3 regions of the Vibrio sp. 1288 genome follow, and region 3 is predicted to be linked to each of the others. Evidence: predicted binding sites of a transcription regulator. Region 3 holds the regulator's gene; each other region holds the start of a gene.
The links. Region 3 encodes MetJ, which represses methionine synthesis genes. Its sites were predicted from a motif close to TTAGACNTNTANANGTCTAA; they were not measured.
Positions count from the first base shown of each region.

Region 1 (6,206 bases), on a different contig from region 3:
AGCAATTTCGACGCTTGCGCAAGATAAACTCGTACCACTTTGCCAACAATCCGTTGTTGTTACTCAAGGCTTCATAGGATCTGACGAAGCCGGTAATACAACAACATTAGGTCGAGGGGGCAGCGATTACAGCGCCGCCTTAATTGCTGAGAGCGTTAAAGCGGCAGGGCTAGAAATCTGGACTGATGTTCCGGGAATCTACACAACAGACCCGCGAATTGCACCAAAAGCCTCACCAATTCCCGAGATCAGCTTTAGTGAAGCTTCAGAAATGGCTAACTTTGGCGCTAAAATCCTTCACCCTTCTACGCTAGTACCTGCATTGCGCCACGACATTCCGGTATTTGTAGGGTCATCGAAAGAGCCAGAAAAAGGGGGAACTTGGATTCGCCACCAAGTCGAAAGCTCACCGTTATTCCGTGCGCTAGCTTTGCGTTGTAACCAAACCATGGTAACGCTACGCAGCGCCAATATGTTCCACGCATACGGTTTTTTAGCAAAGGTCTTTGAGATCCTTGCAAAGCATAAGATCTCTGTCGATTTGATCACGACATCTGAAATCAGTGTATCGTTAACACTTGATCAAACTGATACCTCTGGCGGAGCACCACAGCTGCCGCAAGCTGCACGAGAAGAGTTAGAAGAGTTATGTAAGGTAGAAGTTGAACATGACCTATGCCTCGTTGCTCTCATTGGAAACAACATGAGTGAGAGTAAAGGCTACGCGAAACAGGTTTTTGGCACGCTAGAAGATTTTAACCTACGCATGATTTGTTATGGCGCTAGCCCTCACAACTTATGCTTCTTGCTCCATGAATCGGTATCGAAACAAGCCATACAAAAACTCCACACTGAGTTGTTTGAGAAGTAAGTTCAACTCAATAAAACAAAGGGCTGCGTATTTGCAGCCCTTTGTCGTTTCATTAGTTGTTACATTTGGACGAGGTAAACATCAATTTAACCGTTAATGTTTGGCCCTAACCATTTTTCAGCCTCGATCCTATCCCACCCCTTACGATCGGCGTAACTCTCTAGCTGATCTTCTTGGATCTGTGCGATCGCAAAGTAACGTGAGTCAGGATGAGAGAAATACCAACCAGAGACTGACGCGCCCGGATACATTGCATAGCTGGAGGTTAGAGTCATACCAATGTTCTCTTCCACATTAAGTAACTCCCAAAGCGGTCCTTTTTCAGTATGTTCAGGACACGCGGGATAACCCGGCGCAGGGCGAATACCTTGGTATTTTTCACGAATGAGATCATCGTTAGATAAATCTTCATCAGCTGCATAACCCCAAATTTCTTTACGGACACGCTCATGCAAATACTCAGCAAACGCTTCGGCTAGGCGATCCGCCACCGCTTGAATCATAATTGCGTTGTAATCATCTCCCTGTGCTTTGTATTCATCAGCAAGCTCTCGTTCACCAATACCACCAGTGACAGCAAATGCCCCTATCCAATCATGTTTATCCGACTCTTTAGGTGCGATGTAGTCGGATAAACAATAGTTGAATCCTTTTGGTTTCTCGGTCTGTTGTCGCAAGTTACGTAATACTTTCACAACGTCGGTACGAGTTTCATCAGCATAAACTTCAATGTCGTCCCCCACGCTCGCAGCAGGGAATAAGCCACACATTCCACGCGCTTTTAACAGGCCTTCTCGCTCAACTCGATCAAGTAACTCGTTGGCATCTTCGAATAAACGTTTTGCTTCTTCACCAACTTCTTCATGTTGGAAAATTGTTGGATACTTACCCACAAGTGACCAAGTCATAAAGAATGGTGTCCAATCGATGTATTGACGTAATATAGCCACATCAAAATCATCGAAGATATGAATGCCAGGCTTAACAGGCACTGGAGGGGTGTAAGCTTCCCAATCGATAGCAACTTTATTCGCTCGAGCCGCTTCTAATGTCACTGGTTTGGTTCTCGGTTTCTTTCGATTATGTTGATCACGTACTCGTTCGTAATCAGCTTCAAGTTTTTCAACAAACTCAGGGCGACGTTCATCTGACAGAAGAGAAGTACATACGCCCACTGCACGTGAGGCGTTGTTCACGTAAACCACTGGATGCTTGTAATTTTGCTCAATCTTAACTGCTGTATGGGCTTTTGACGTTGTTGCGCCACCGATGAGAAGAGGTAAGTTAAAGTCGAGACGCTCCATCTCTTTTGCAACATGCACCATTTCGTCTAATGAAGGCGTGATCAACCCTGATAAACCAATAATATCGACGTTTTCTTCTTGCGCTACTTTTAAGATCTTTTCGCAAGGAACCATGACACCAAGATCGATAATTTCGTAGTTATTGCACTGCAATACAACGCCAACGATATTTTTCCCGATATCATGTACATCACCTTTGACCGTCGCTAGCAAAATCTTACCGTTTGTTTGTCCCACCTGCTTTTCTGCATTGATGTAGGGCTCCAGATGCGCGACTGCTTGCTTCATCACTCGTGCAGATTTTACGACCTGAGGAAGGAACATTTTACCTTCACCAAACAAGTCTCCGACGACGTTCATCCCATCCATTAGTGGGCCTTCAATCACCTCTAATGGCTTTGAAGCGTTGACACGAGCCTCTTCGGTATCATCAACGATGAACTCAGTTATTCCTTTCACTAACGCGTGCTCTAAGCGCTTTTCAACAGGCCAAGTTCTCCACTCAAGTGCAGAGGCATCCTCCTCTTTACCTACCCCTTTGCCTGCATATTCCGCCGCGATATCTAACAATCTCTCAGTGGCGTCATCATGACGGTTAAGAACGACATCTTCCACAGCCTCACGCAATTTTTCAGGCACGTTATCGTAGATTTCTAACTGACCCGCATTCACAATCCCCATATCCATACCATTTTTAAAACAGTGGTAGAGGAACACCGCGTGAATCGCTTCACGTACATAGTTATTGCCACGGAAAGAGAATGAGACGTTAGAAACACCACCCGAGATCATCGCATGTGGTAAATAACGTTTGATATCGCCAACGGCTTCAATGAAATCCACCGCGTAGTTATTATGCTCCTCGATCCCCGTAGCAATGGCAAAAATGTTTGGGTCAAAAATGATGTCTTCTGGTGGAAAGCCCACTTCATCAACAAGAATTCGGTAAGCGTTGGTACAAATTTCTACTTTGCGCTCACGTGTATCTGCTTGCCCAATCTCATCAAACGCCATCACAATCACAGCCGCACCGTAACGGCGGATCAACTTAGCTTGTTCAACGAATTTCTCTTTGCCTTCTTTGAGAGAGATCGAGTTAACAATGCCTTTTCCTTGGATGCACTTAAGACCGGCTTCAATAACCTCCCACTTGGAAGAGTCAACCATGATTGGTACTTTTGAGATTTCAGGTTCTGACGCACAAAGGTTTAAAAAGCGAACCATACAAGCTTGTGCATCCAACATGCCTTCATCCATGTTGATATCGATAATTTGAGCGCCATTTTCAACTTGTTGACGAGCCACATCGAGCGCTTCATCGTACAGTTCTTCTTTAATCAAGCGCTTAAAACGCGCAGAACCGGTTACATTCGTACGCTCACCGACATTGATAAATAAAGAGTCTTTATCAATAGCGAGTGGCTCTAGGCCAGACAAGCGACAAGCAACGGGAAGTTCAGGTAATTGACGAGGGGCGATATTTTCAACCGCGAGTGCCATTTGGCGAATGTGCTCAGGAGTTGTACCACAACACCCACCAATCAAGTTTAAAAAGCCACTTTGAGCCCACTCTTTAACATGCTTAGCCATATCTTCTGGCGACAAATCGTATTCGCCGAATGCATTCGGAAGCCCAGCATTTGGGTGAGCGGAAACAAAAGATTCTGATATACGCGAGAGCTCTTCAACATAAGGACGCAGTTCATCCGGGCCAAGTGCACAGTTCAAACCAAACGAAATCGGTTTAACATGACGTAATGAGTTGTAAAACGCTTCTGTGGTTTGACCGGATAATGTTCTACCGGAAGCATCAGTAATAGTCCCCGAGATCATCACAGGTAACTCAATACCCATCTCTTCAAACACACTTTCAACAGCAAATGAACAAGCCTTAGCGTTAAGAGTATCGAAGATGGTCTCGATAAGAATAAGATCAGAACCACCTTTAATCAGCGCTCGAGTCGATTCAGAGTAAGCCTCAACTAACTCGTCGAAAGAAACATTTCGATATCCAGGGTCGTTTACATCAGGAGAGATAGAACAAGTGCGGTTCGTCGGCCCTAAAACCCCTGCGACATAACGCGGTTTATCGGGTGTTTTTTCGGTCCATTCGTCTGCAACTTCACGTGCAAGCTTGGCAGCTGCAAAGTTAATTTCTTCACTTAGGCTTTCCATCTCGTAGTCAGCCATCGCAATGGTTGTTGCGTTAAACGTGTTGGTTTCGAGAATATCTGCACCCGCTTCTAAATATGCAGCGTGAATTTCCTTGATAAGTTGAGGCTGACTTAGAACCAACAGGTCGTTGTTACCTTTTAGATCACAATGCCAATCCGCAAAGCGCGTTCCTCGATAGTCTTGCTCTTCAAGTTTGTATCCCTGAATCATGGTTCCCATACCACCATCAATCAAAAGAATACGTTGCTTCAATTGAGCTTCAATCTGTTGTCTTACGTTACTTCCCACAGTACAGCCTCATTCCTTTAGTTATCTTTCCATCCTATCACACAAACCTCAGGAGTCTAGACGTCTAAACGTGGAATTAATGATTATTTTATCTCCTTCTTAACTTACAAAATAATCACGAAAAAATGTTTGCTATTTAAGCAGCATCAGCCGAGAATTCCATTCATAAAATGTTACAAATAGAGAGCTCTATGTCGGTCTATCATACTTTATGTTTTCTATCCGCAGCTGCGATGCTAATTGCTTTTGTAAACAGCAAGATAGGAAAGATGCAAACCACCATTGCGATTACCGCAGGTTCAATGGTGCTTTCACTTCTAATCTTAATTGCGGGTCAAAACAACTGGTTCCATCTCACCGAAATTGCAACGGAGACGGTCACAAGGATTAACTTCGAAGATTTCTTGCTCAAAGGCATTCTTGGCTTCTTACTATTTGCTGGTGGACTAGGCATCAAACTCCCGAACCTTAAAGATCAAAAGTGGGAGATCACTGTTTTAGCCCTTGGAGCTACACTGTTTTCTACGTTCTTTATTGGATTTGCGCTGTATGGGTTTTGTCAGTTAATTGGCATCCAATTTGATTTGGTCTACTGCTTACTATTTGGTGCTCTAATATCGCCAACTGACCCAATCGCTGTATTGGCTATTGTGAAAAAACTAGATGCTCCTAAACGTATCTCCACTCAGATTGAAGGAGAATCGCTCTTCAATGATGGCTTCGGTTTGGTTATCTTCGTCACTCTATTTACGATTGCATTTGGCACTGAGGCACCAACTGTAGGTAGTGTCACCTTGCTCTTCATCCAAGAAGCTATCGGTGGTATCACATATGGTTTCGTCCTCGGTTTGCTATTCCACTACTTGATCAGTGCCACCGATGATCACTCAATGGAATTGTTACTTACCATTGGTGTCCCAACGGCAGGTTACGCATTTGCTGAATACATCCATGTATCAGGCCCACTCGCAATGGTTGTATCCGGTATTATGATTGGCAACTGGACACGCTTTATTGGCTTTTCAAAAGAGAGTGAAGATCACCTTGACCATTTTTGGGAGCTTGTTGATGAGTTCTTGAATGGCGTGTTATTCCTACTGATCGGCATGTCGATGCTGCTATTTGAATTCCACAAAGAAGACTGGATCATGATGGCTATTTCAGTCCCTCTTGTACTAGCAGCTCGCTATCTAAGTGTATTTCTTTCTTACATAGGCTTTAAACGTTACAGAAAATATAATCCATGGTCAGTGCGTGTTTTGACGTGGGGCGGCTTACGCGGGGGCCTTGCATTGGCAATGGCACTTTCCATTCCATCTGGTATTTGGGTGATTCAAGATAAGTTAATCGATGTAAAAGAGATTATTCTTGTAATGACCTACTCCGTCGTTGTTTTCTCTATCCTCATTCAAGGCTCAACAATCACTCCAATGATTGAAAAAGCAAAAGCAGAAGAGAAGAAGATGGAAGAGAACAACCAAGCAATAACCACTCCGGAACATACGGAGCCAGTTGACTCTTAAAGACACGTAACTTAATAAAAAAAGCAGCTACCTAGCTGCTTTTTT
Region 1 covers NZ_JAWPOX010000056.1:11,806-18,011, forward strand. The annotation lists gene lysC (lysine-sensitive aspartokinase 3) at 1-871, shown strand, start outside; gene metH (methionine synthase) at 958-4,638, opposite strand; gene R8O11_RS23610 (cation:proton antiporter) at 4,830-6,161, shown strand.
Region 1: the regulator MetJ is predicted to act here: its motif matches at 4,687-4,706, upstream of metH (methionine synthase).

Region 2 (6,206 bases), on a different contig from region 3:
TACGCGCATCTTAGGTTGTAACCGTGCCTTTGAGTTACAAATGGGCTATCAAAACCGAGATCTGGTTGGGCTTAAAACTCATATTTTCAGTACCTCTCACCATAGCCAAGCGTTTTATGATCAGCTGTGGCAGCAAATTAATGATGAAGGATGTTGGTGTGGTAACTTGCTGAGCAAAACAGCAAACGGTAGCAACCAAGCTCATCATCTTTGTATTTACCGACTTACGTTTCATTCTGGACGAATTCTTTATCTCGGATTTTCTACGGATATTTCTGCTTCGTTGTTGTGGATGAAAAATCGTTGTGAACAACAGCATGATTGGGCTGCCTTTTTACCAACGAGGAAAGAATTTGAACTCCAATTAGCTACCTTAGCGAATGAAAGCAGAAATAAAGAACTCAACATTGTTATGACACTAAGACCCAAGTTTTCGGAGAGATACTTGCTTGAACAGCAATTAGGTTTTGCAGATTTTATTATGCGAAGTCGCTACACCAGTATTGCGGGGCAGTTATCTCGGGATGTGTTTGTCGTATGCTTGCAGACCCCTCATTGTCAATGGTTGAGCCCGGTTCGTTTGATCCAAATTGCCATGAAAGGGTTCTTTAATGAGCTTAGAAATGAAATGGGCACAAAAATGCATGCCACTATCGTTAAAGGCCAAACTGGTGTGTCAATCCTTGGCTATGATACGAACCGACCAAGACAAGCGCTAGCACATGCAGCGCAAGCGATGTTGTCCTCTATTTCCGGTGAAGGCAGCTATTTCAACTTTTACGATAGTGAACTTCACTCTGAATTAGTGAAGCGCCAACATCTCGAGGCGTTTTTGGAGGCGCAAATAGAGAGTGGGCTAGTGGACGTTTACTTTCAACCGATTATCGACGTTCAAACCGGAAGAGTGGTTAAGTTCGAGGCTCTCGCACGCTTCTATGATGAAAATGATGCGTATTGTACGCAAAAGATGATCGCTATTATTGAAGATCTAGAACTCATAGCGGCACTTGATGATGTGGTCTGCCAAGCTGCGTTGAAGCATTTTCCGCGCTTACAAGAAATTTATGGCGAGGAAGTGGGCGTGACCATCAATCGCTCCCTCAATACGAAATTGGATTCTCTTCAGATCCTTCAGCGGTCGCATGATTTGATTAAAGCCAGTGGTGTAGACCCTAAGCGAGTAACTATCGAGCTAACAGAAACCGCGTATTTTGAACAAGATGAGGAGCATACTCGAGCTCTAGAGGAAGTGCGGAAAGAGGGCATTGAGATCGCGATTGATGACTTCGGTACTGGGTATTCTTCTTTTTCTTATCTAGAAAAAGGGCAGTTTGATTTACTGAAAATAGACCGAAAATTCGTCAAGAACATTCATAAAGGGAGCACTAGCTATAACATTGTGAAAATGGTCACCGAGCTTGCACAGCAAATGAATGTAAAAGTGGTTGCTGAAGGCGTGGAATCTAAGCAAGAACTTCAAGTATTGGCAGAAATCGGTGTCGATTACATGCAGGGCTTTCTATTTTCTGCTGCCGTGCCTGTCGATTTGATGGATAAAGCGGACAGTTATGAGCATCTGTTCTCTGACATCGCGATTGAGTCTAAGCAAAGTGATGTGTTGCAATCTTTGAGCCATGAACAAGTCAGGTCTATGGACCCTGGAGAACCGCTCTCCTTGGCAGTGGAGTACATGAATTTGAATCCAAGCTCGCCTTTAGTTGTTCTCAATGAAAATCGTTGTGTTGGGTTAATTACGAAAGAGACGGTGAATTTACACCTAACGCCTTCGATGGGAACAGAGCGAGAAACTGAACGAGAAAGCCGAATTTGGAAACGTCCTGTTAATCAGATAATGAGCACCGAATTTGTGTTGGTTGATGAGGATTTACCTGTCTCTGTTATTCGAGAGTTGGTTAAAACCGGCATCCGTTTCCCTTGGGTACTGTGTAATACCAAAGAAGAGTACCGTGGAGTTTTAACGCAGGAAGACGCGTTGAAGTATCTTGCTTCTCTGTGAATAAAATTGTCTTACCGTTTTAGCTCATTTGGGGGCCGACTTTCGGTGGTTTGGCGATAGTTGATTTGATATTATCGCCCCCCAAATGACTTTTGAGCGTGCATTCAACATGATTCAACAATTGCTGGTTACTTTCCCTCCGATGCTATTTGGCGCACAAGCGCTACTGACTTTGCTTCTAATCAAGGGCGATATTTGTCCTGGTCAGCGAGGACGTCTTCATAAAATGTTGCCTGCAGTAGCTGTATTGTGGCTCGCTGTTGCGTCACTTCGCATTGAAGCATTTATGATCGTGTTTGCTATTTTCTACTTCTATTCTCAGGTTCAAACCAAGAAAACGCGTGAAAAAGGGCCACTATGGGCGATGCATTTAGCGAATGGTTTGGCCTTTGCGTATGTAAGTATTCAGGTATTTGAGCAATCAAGCTGGCCAGCATCGATAGCGATGGCGCTAATGATATTTTTCCTTGGGGCGTCATTTTCTCAATTGCTACTTACGATAGCTCGCAGCAGATTACAGGCATTTCACCGCATTTTACCAGTTACTGGCATTGTGTCTGGAATGCTATTAGTCATCGCAACGTTGTTTGCTTCTTACCAGTTAGATGAAGCCACACTAAACGCTGCAACACAGCCGATCTTGCTGTCTTTAGCTATGCTAATTTCTTCAATTATCGTGTGGTGTTGGCATATTTTTACGCATAAGAAACCAGAAAAGGTGCAACTGAGCGTAGCTTTGTTGCTAGCACTCGCGTCGATGACGAGCCTGCAAGGTTTATTCTCTCTCGCGGCTTGACCTCTACTCTAAAGACAAAGTTAGACGGCTTATATCCAAGTGCTTTCTTGATGCTTGGGTATAAGGTGATCACGTTTTAGATCTCACTCACTTTAAATTCGCGTGATTACTACTACGCTTGTTTATATACCTTGTCGAAGAGGAGAGTCGCGATGGATTTAAGCAATGTAGGTAATCTGGACAGCACTATTTTGCTAGGTATCGTCAACGAAAAGCTACGTTTAGAGTGCGACAGTTTTGACGAGTTAGTATCAGTGTATGAGATGGATGTAGAGTCTGTAGTCGGCAAGCTTGATATGCTCGGTTATCAGTACGATCCATTGACTAACCAATTTAAAGCATATCAACGCTAAGCCTTTCATAACCCAAATCTTTTAAGCCACCTTGATTCCGTCAAGGTGGCTTTTACATTGTAGCCTCGCGGTTGCGAAAAAAGCTTGTAAGTAACGCTTTTCTTTCTCTGAGTGACGCGTTGCAGCAAACAAGCGACGCCATAAGCCTTGGCCAAAAGGTTTACTGGTAATAAGACCTTGGCGAGAAAATTCAGAAATCGCCCAATTGGGTAGTGCCGCCACCCCTAATCCAGCAGAGACCATCTGAACTAACATGAGAGTGTTGTCGGCTTGCTTCCATTTCGCAGGTTCTATTCCTGCTGGCTGAAGAAAGTGTTTTACGACGTCTAGCCTTTGTTTTTGAACCGGATAAGAGAGCATGGTTTGATCTGCGAGATCTTGCGGATCAATAATTTCTTTTTCCGCCAATGGGTGGTTGGTTGCGGTAATTAAACGCATTTCAAAGTCGAATAGAGGCTCGTAGTGGACTTCAGATCGAGGTTGGATATCGGAAGTAATAACAAGATCGAGTTCGCCTGCCAATAAAGCTGGGAGTGGTTCAAAGCCAAAACCAGAGGAAAAGTCCAATGTTACGCTAGGCCAAGCAAGTTGGTACTCCCTAAGTGCAGGCATTAGCCATTGGAAGCAAGAGTGACATTCAATGGCCATATGTAATCGGCCATTGACGTCTTCTTTCAAGCTCGCTAAATCATTTTCTGCTCTTGCGAGTTTCGGAAGGATATCTTCTGCAAGACGCAATAGGATTTCTCCCTCTGAAGTGAACTTCACCGGACGAGTCTTTCTCAGGAACAGTTGCCCTCCAATTCGCGCCTCCAAATCTTTGATCTGATGAGACAGTGCCGACTGAGTGAGATGCAAAGCGGTCGCTGTCGCCGTTAGAGAGCCAGTGTCTCGAAGCGAAGTGAGTGTCCGCAAATGTTTTAGCTCTATCATGAATTCCTTTCATCCTTTGTTGCTCGCTATGAACAGAATAGCAATCGTGTAAATAACTTAACGACAAAAAATGGATATGTAAACGTCTAGACGTCTGTTTGTTGTTTTTATTTGCGAATCATGTCGCTTCATGATGAATTTTTTTAATAAACAAGTTGAATAAATGGACGTTGTTCTAATATCAGATGAGAGCGATAGTTTAGCCATCCAGACATCTTACTCTTTACCGAAAGATGCTCTGATCCAAACAAATTGAACAAAATTGAGAAAGGAATAGGGACATGGCGACAACGACTCACATATTAGGTTATCCACGTATCGGTGAAAAAAGAGAATTAAAATTCGCTCAGGAGAAATACTGGCGAGGGGAAATTGATCAAGCTGAGCTTAAAAAGGTTGGGGCAGATCTACGCGCCAAAAACTGGCAAACACAAACGGATGCTGGTCTGAGTTTTGCCACCGCTGGCGACTTCGCTTGGTATGATCATGTACTGACGACCACGTTGCTATTGGGTCATGTGCCAAAGCGTCACGCTGATGGTTTCCCTAACCTGGATACGTTGTTTAAAGTGGGTCGCGGTCAATCTCAGGCGGGTTGCAGCTGTGCGGGCGCTGCGGCATCGGATATGACCAAATGGTTCAACACAAACTACCATTACATTGTCCCTGAGTTCAGCAAGGACGATACGTTTGAAGTGAGCTGGCCGCAACTGTTTGAAGAAGTCAACGAAGCGCTTCAAGCTGGCCACCAAGTGAAGCCTGTTTTGCTTGGCCCAGTCAGTTACCTTTACTTGGGCAAAGAGGTCGAAGAAGGGTTTGACCGCTTAACCCTGCTACCACGCTTACTTACTGCTTACCAAGCTATTTTGGCAAAGCTAGCAAGTCAAGGTGTTGAGTGGGTTCAGATTGATGAGCCAATTTTGTCACTGGAGCTAGAAAGCAAATGGGCTGATTCGTTTAAGCTAGCCTACCAAGTGATTCGAAGCGATGTAAAAGTGCTGCTAACGACGTACTTTGACTCCGTAAGCGATACGCTAGACAAAATTGTAGAGCTACCGGTGGATGGTTTGCATATCGATTTATCTGCCGTCCCTAAGCAGCTTGACGATGTAGTTACCAAGTTACCGGAGGATTGGGTGCTTTCTGCTGGTGTTGTGAATGGTCGTAATGTGTGGCGTTCAGATTTAAGTACCCAACTCGAGCGTCTACAGCCAGTCAAAGAGAAACTGGGCGACAAACTTTGGGTTGCCAGTTCATGTTCTCTGCTACATAGCCCTGTTGATTTAGCACTGGAAACAGAACTGAGCGAAGAAGTAAAAAGTTGGTTTGCCTTTGCAAAACAAAAAGTGGCAGAAGTCGCCTTGCTTGGCCGAGCGCTCGATGGTGATCAAAATGCGATTCGCGCTTGTGATACCTATAGCCAGCCAATCAAAGCGCGCAAGAGAGCAACACATGTGAATAAACCTCAAGTACAAGCGCGTTTAAACAACATTACCGCGTCACTTGCCGAGCGCAGCGCACCTTATGCAGAGCGTGCTGCGCATCAAGCTGAAGTATTGGGCTTGCCTTTGTTGCCAACAACGACAATCGGCTCTTTTCCTCAAACGGGTGAAATCCGGGTGCAGCGCAGCGCTTATCGTACAGGTCAATTATCTGAGTCTGAATATATCCAAGCACTTAAAGGACATATTGCTGACGCAGTGAAACGTCAAGAGGCGCTCGACCTAGATGTGCTTGTTCACGGTGAAGCAGAGCGTAACGACATGGTGGAATACTTCGCTGAGAACTTGGCGGGTTTTCAAACGACCAAATTTGGTTGGGTACAGAGTTATGGCTCTCGCTGTGTGAAACCTGCCATTGTAGTTGCTGACATTGAACGTGAAAAACCGATCACAGTTGAATGGTCGACGTACGCACAATCGCTAACCAGCAAACAGATGAAAGGCATGTTGACTGGACCAGTAACGATTTTATGTTGGACGTTCCCACGTGAAGACATCACACGTCAAGAAATTGCGCAGCAACTTGCTTTGGCACTGCGTGATGAGGTGTCTGACCTGCAAGATGCAGGCATCAATATCATTCAAATTGATGAGCCAGCCATTCG
Region 2 covers NZ_JAWPOX010000002.1:139,118-145,323, forward strand. The annotation lists gene R8O11_RS02185 (EAL domain-containing protein) at 1-2,017, shown strand, start outside; gene R8O11_RS02190 (hypothetical protein) at 2,103-2,813, shown strand; gene R8O11_RS02195 (DUF4250 domain-containing protein) at 2,966-3,166, shown strand; gene metR (HTH-type transcriptional regulator MetR) at 3,188-4,099, opposite strand; gene metE (5-methyltetrahydropteroyltriglutamate--homocysteine S-methyltransferase) at 4,381-6,206, shown strand, end outside.
Region 2: the regulator MetJ is predicted to act here: its motif matches at 4,299-4,318, upstream of metE (5-methyltetrahydropteroyltriglutamate--homocysteine S-methyltransferase).

Region 3 (6,206 bases):
TTACACGGAATTTAAACAAGCCAGCTAATTGCTGTAAGTATGCAGTAATTATTTGCCTTACATTTTGACACCTTCTCATTTGCTTCTACATTTAAATGAAGCCAAAGAGGAGGGTTTTGTCATGAAAGGCGATCCAATCATCATTCAACATCTCAATAAAGTGCTCGGTAACGAGCTCGTCGCTATTAATCAGTATTTTCTTCACGCCCGAATGTATAAAGACTGGGGCTTAAAGCACCTAGCAGACAAGGAATATCACGAATCTATCGATGAGATGAAGCATGCCGATCATCTAATTGAGCGTATTTTGTTCCTTGAAGGCCTACCGAACCTACAAGATTTAGGTAAGTTGATGATTGGTGAAGATACCAAGGAAATGCTCGAGTGTGACTTAAAGCTTGAAATGGCGGCTATTCCAGATTTAAAAGATGCGATTGCCTACGCTGAAGACATTCGAGATTATGTGTCTCGAGATCTCTTCCAAGATATTCTTGAAGATGAAGAAGAACATGTTGATTGGCTAGAGACGCAACTTGGCTTGATTGAAATGTCTGGTATTGAGAATTATCTCCAAGCGCAATACGTGGACGAAGAGTAACGATACTTTCTAAGTTTGCATACTCCAATAATAGTAAGAAGAAAGAGCACCTGACTCGAAAATCGGGTGCTTAACCCCGTTATCTGGTCTAATCTCTTTTATTATCGGCTTTTTAAGGATATTGCTCGCAATCTTGCCTATGAAGTTTGATTTCTATCCGATAGAATTTATGCCCCCTTACCTAAAAATAAAAAAGAGAAACGTCCATGTCTGAAGACAACCACCAAGCAGCCACTCCAGAAGAAGAACATCGCCAAAAAGCATTGGATTACCATGCTTATCCAACTCCAGGAAAGATTGCTGTCGAACTGACAAAGCCTGCGGAAACGGCGGGTGATCTTGCCCTTGCATATAGCCCTGGTGTTGCAGAGCCAGTGCGTGAAATCGCACAAAACCCGGATAACGTGTACAAGTACACTGCAAAAGGGAACATGGTTGCTGTTATTTCTAACGGTACCGCTATTCTAGGTCTAGGTAACCTAGGTCCACTTGCATCTAAGCCAGTGATGGAAGGTAAAGCGTTACTGTTTAAGCGTTTTGCAGGTCTTGACTCTATTGATATTGAAGTTAAGCACCGCACGATCGATGAATTTGTTGATACTGTTGCGAGCATTGCAGACACTTTTGGCGGTATCAACCTTGAAGATATTAAAGCACCAGACTGTTTTGAGATTGAAAAGCGTCTGATTGAACGTTGTGATGTACCAGTATTCCACGATGATCAACATGGTACTGCTATTGTAACGGCAGCGGGTATGCTGAATGCAATCGAACTTCAAGGTAAGAAACTTGAAGATTCAACAATTGTTTGTCTTGGCGCTGGCGCTGCCGCTGTAGCGTGTATGGAGCTTCTGATCAAATGCGGCGCAATGCGCGAAAAAATCTACATGCTAGATCGCAAAGGTGTGATTCACACTCGTCGTGATGATCTTAATGAATATAAGCAGCTATTTGCGAACAATACAGATAAGCGCACACTAGAAGACGTGATTGAAGGTGCAGATCTGTTCCTAGGTGTATCTGGTCCAAACCTATTGCCAGCGGAAGCGTTGAAGTTGATGGCAGATAAGCCAATCGTATTCGCATGTTCTAACCCGGATCCTGAAATCAAGCCGGAACTTGCTCACGCAGTTCGTGATGACTTGATCATGGGTACTGGCCGTAGTGATTATCCTAACCAAGTTAACAACGTATTGTGTTTCCCATTCATTTTCCGCGGTGCTCTTGATGTGCGTGCAAGTGAAATCAATGATGAAATGAAACTTGCAGCCGTTGAGGCGATTCGTGAGCTAGCAAAAGAGCCTGTACCTGAAGCCGTATTGAAGGCTGCAGGTGTTGATAAGCTAGAGTTTGGTGCGGACTATATTATTCCAAAACCAATGGATTCACGTTTGCTACCACGTGTTGCAAAAGCGGTCGCTCAGGCGGCGGTTAATTCAGGTGTAGCTCGTATCGAGATGCCTGAAAACTACATGGCAGAGTAATATATCTTTCAGATGTGATACATAAAAAATGGGACGCTATTGCGTCCCATTTTTTATGTCATTCATTTGGCTCGAGGCAAGAGTTATTACCTGAAACCTCTTATCAGGCTTTTTTATTCTTCGTCGAATGACTCAAATTCGATGCCCATTTCCGTCATCAGCGCTTTTACTTCTGTTGGAATATCATCAGGACGGTCTTTACGAAGGTCTTCATCTGTCGGAAGTGGCTGACCTGTGTACGCGTGCAAAAATGCCTCGCATAGCAATTCGCTATTGGTTGCATGGCGTAAGTTATTGATCTGACGGCGAGTACGCTCATCAGTTAGCACCTTTAAAACTTTTAGCGGGATAGAGACGGTAATTTTTTTTACTTGTTCGCTTTTTTTGCCGTGCTCTGCATATGGGCTAATGTATTCGCCATTCCAGTCAGCCATTGCACACCTTCATTTATGTAATCGGTTAAAAATAATTTAGGTGCTGATTTTAGCTGCATTTACCGCCATAAGCAAAGACATATAGACGTCTAGAAGTGTTGACGTCTCATTTTTTGACGAGTAAAGTGAACATAACAGCAAAGGAAGCGTGTTGATCACTTTATGTTACTCATTAGATATAGCGCATTCCTATTTAGAAGTCATTACCCGTGAAAGGATACACCCATGAGCACTCGCAAACCTGCGACCATTGCAGTACGCACTGGTATTGAATCAGACAGCCAATATCATGCTGTCGTTCCACCTATTTATCTTTCCACTAACTATGGTTTTCCTGCTTTTGGTGAAGTGCCCAAGTATGATTACACACGATCTGGTAATCCAAACCGCGGACTGTTGGAAAGTGCGCTATCTGAACTCGAGTCTGGAAAAGGAGCGGTTGTTACTAACTGTGGTACGTCGGCATTAAATTTATGGGTTTCCGCTTTTCTCGGCCCAGATGATCTCATTATTGCTCCTCACGATTGTTATGGTGGTACCTATCGTCTTTTTAATACCCGAGCTAACAAAGGCGATTTTAAGGTTCAGTTTGTCGATCAATCAGACGAACAGGCTTTAGATGCTGCATTGGCACAAAAACCAAAACTCATTTTGCTAGAAACTCCGTCAAACCCTCTGGTTCGCGTAGTGGATATTGCAGCTACTTGTGAAAAAGCGAAACAAATCGGCGCGTTAGTTGCGGTGGACAATACCTTTTTGACACCCGTGTACCAAAAACCTTTAGAGCTAGGTGCGGATTTTGTTATCCACTCCACAACAAAGTACATCAACGGTCATTCGGACGTAATTGGTGGGGTAATCATCACCAACACAGAAGCGCATGCAGAAGAGCTTGCATGGTGGGGCAATTGTATTGGTGCAACGGGCACACCTTTCGATAGTTACATGACGCTGCGAGGTATTCGTACGCTTGGTGCTCGTATGCGAGTACATGAAGAGAGCTCACAGCAGGTACTGGCTTACCTACAGAAACAAGTGTTAGTTAAAACTATCTATCATCCAAGCCTGCCGGAACATCCAGGTCATGACATCGCTAAAAAGCAGCAAACGGGCTTTGGCTCTATGTTGAGTTTTGAGTTTGCTGGTTCGTTTGAACAGTTAAAGGTGTTTGTGAAAGAGCTCCAACTGTTTTCATTAGCAGAGTCATTAGGTGGTGTAGAAAGTTTGATTTGCCACCCAGCATCCATGACGCACCGTGCAATGGGTGAGGAGGCACTGGCGGAGGCTGGGGTCTCTCATCAACTATTGCGTTTGTCTGTCGGTTTGGAAGATGCACAAGACCTCATCACAGATTTAGAACAAGCGTTCGCTAAAGCTACCCAGTAATAGGAGACAATAACAATGACTGTACAACGTCAGCTGCATAAGTTTGGTGGCAGTAGCTTAGCAAACCCAGAATGCTACTTACGCGTTGTGGGTATTCTCAAGGAGTATTCGACAGAAAATGATCTGGTGGTCGTCTCTGCTGCAGGAAAAACCACTAACCGCTTGATTGAGTTTTTGGAAGGGTTAAATAAAGATGGCCGAATTGCGCATGAAGCGCTTCAAAGCTTGAGACAGTTCCAAACTGAGCTAATAGAAAGCTTGTTGGAGAGTGAAGCAAAAGAAGAGCTGTTAGCTTTATTACATGATGAGTTCAGTACTCTCTCGGAGCTGACTGCACCACTCACTAATGCGCAAAAAGCCGCGGTACTGGGGCACGGAGAAGTATGGTCTGCTCGCCTATTGGCCGCGTTATTATCTCAACGTTCTATCCCTGCGGTTGCACAAGATGCACGAGCGTTTTTACGTGCAGAAGCGGGAACTCAACCAGAGGTTGATCGCGCTCGTTCATACCCTTTAATTAAAGAGGTCCTCGCGCAGCATAACCATAAACGTGTGGTAATTACTGGCTTTATGGCTCAGAACGAGGCAGGAGAAACCATTCTACTTGGTCGTAACGGCTCTGACTATTCTGCAACGGTCATAGGCGCGCTTGCTGAAGTCAGTACTGTCACGATTTGGAGTGATGTTGCTGGTGTTTATAGTGCCGATCCACGTTTGGTGTCTGACGCTTGTTTATTACCGTTACTTCGATTGGATGAAGCCAGTGAACTTGCTCGCTTAGCTGCCCCAGTGCTACACAGTCGTACGCTTCAGCCTGTGGCGCAAAGTACCATGGACCTTAATCTCAAGTGTAGCTATCTGCCAGAGTCGGGTTCTACTCGTATTGAGCGTGTATTGGCATCTGGTCGTGGCGCTAAAATTATTACTTCACTGGATGATGTTTTATTGGTGCAGTTGTCTTTCATGCATGGGCACGACTTCGAAAAAACACAGAGTGATGTATTACAAGCGTTGCAGCGCGCGCAATTAGAGCCACTGGCATTTGAAGCTCAATCCGATCAGCACACGCTACGCTTGGCTTACACCGCAGAAATCGCCGGTGGTGCATTGAAACACTTGCAAGAGCTTGCGGTAGAGGCTGAAATTAAGCTAAAAGAAGGTTACTCGCTCTTAGCTGCGGTAGGTGCAGGCGTTACGAAAAACGCCAATCATTGCTTTGGCTTTTATCAGAAGCTAAAGCACTCTCCGGTAGAATTTATCTCTGAAACAGACTCAGGGCTGAGCCTAGTCGCTGTTTTGCGCCGTACTGATACCGAGGCGTTGGTTCAAACGATTCATAGCCAGTTGTTCCAAGCGCAAAAACGCGTGGCAGTGGCTTTATGTGGCAAGGGTAATATTGGTTCTAGTTGGCTAAATTTATTTGCTACGCAAAAAAGTGAGCTCGAAAAACGTCATGGTATGAGCTTTGATCTTGTCGCGGTTGTGGATAGCCAAACCTATTGGTTCGATGAGCAAGGTATTGAGGCGGCGAGTGTTGCTGAACGATTTGATGATGAAAGCATAGCAAACAATGGGGATTGGCTGGCACGTTTGGGAGCGCTTAAAAGCTATGATGAAGCAGTCGTGCTTGATGTTACCGCGAGTAAAGAGTTGGCTCAGCGCTACGTAGAAATCGCACAGCAAGGCATTCATTTGATTTCCGCTAACAAAGTGGCCGGTTCCGCAGATAGCCAGTACTACCATCAGGTTCAAGATGCATTCGCTAAAATTGGTCGTCATTGGCTATACAACGCAACGGTTGGTGCTGGGTTACCGATAAACCATACCGTGCGAGATCTTCGTGAAAGTGGGGATGAAATCGTCGCTCTATCGGGTATTTTCTCGGGGACGTTATCATGGCTGTTCCAACAGTTTGATGGTTCTGTGCCATTTAATGATTTAGTCGATCTTGCTTGGCAGCAAGGGTTAACCGAACCTGACCCTCGTTCTGATTTAGATGGCTCCGATGTAATGCGTAAGTTAGTCATCTTGGCTCGAGAATCGGGCCTAGATATAGAACCAGACAGCGTTAAAGTTGAGTCTTTGGTGCCAGAAGAATTAAGAGAACTGAGCTTAGATGATTTCTTCGATAATGGAGCGTTGTTGAGTGAAATACTTCAAGAGCGTCTGACAAAAGCACAGAGAAACGATCAAGTGCTTCGCTATGTGGCGCGTTTAGAAAAAAATGGTAAAGCAACGGTGGGAGTCGAAGCGTTATCTCGTGAGCACGCGCTCGCCAACTTATTGCCATGCGATAACATTTTT
Region 3 covers NZ_JAWPOX010000044.1:564-6,769, forward strand. The annotation lists gene R8O11_RS22035 ((2Fe-2S)-binding protein) at 1-28, shown strand, start outside; gene bfr (bacterioferritin) at 122-598, shown strand; gene R8O11_RS22045 (malic enzyme-like NAD(P)-binding protein) at 805-2,082, shown strand; gene metJ (met regulon transcriptional regulator MetJ) at 2,196-2,516, opposite strand; gene R8O11_RS22055 (O-succinylhomoserine (thiol)-lyase) at 2,742-3,902, shown strand; gene R8O11_RS22060 (bifunctional aspartate kinase/homoserine dehydrogenase II) at 3,918-6,206, shown strand, end outside.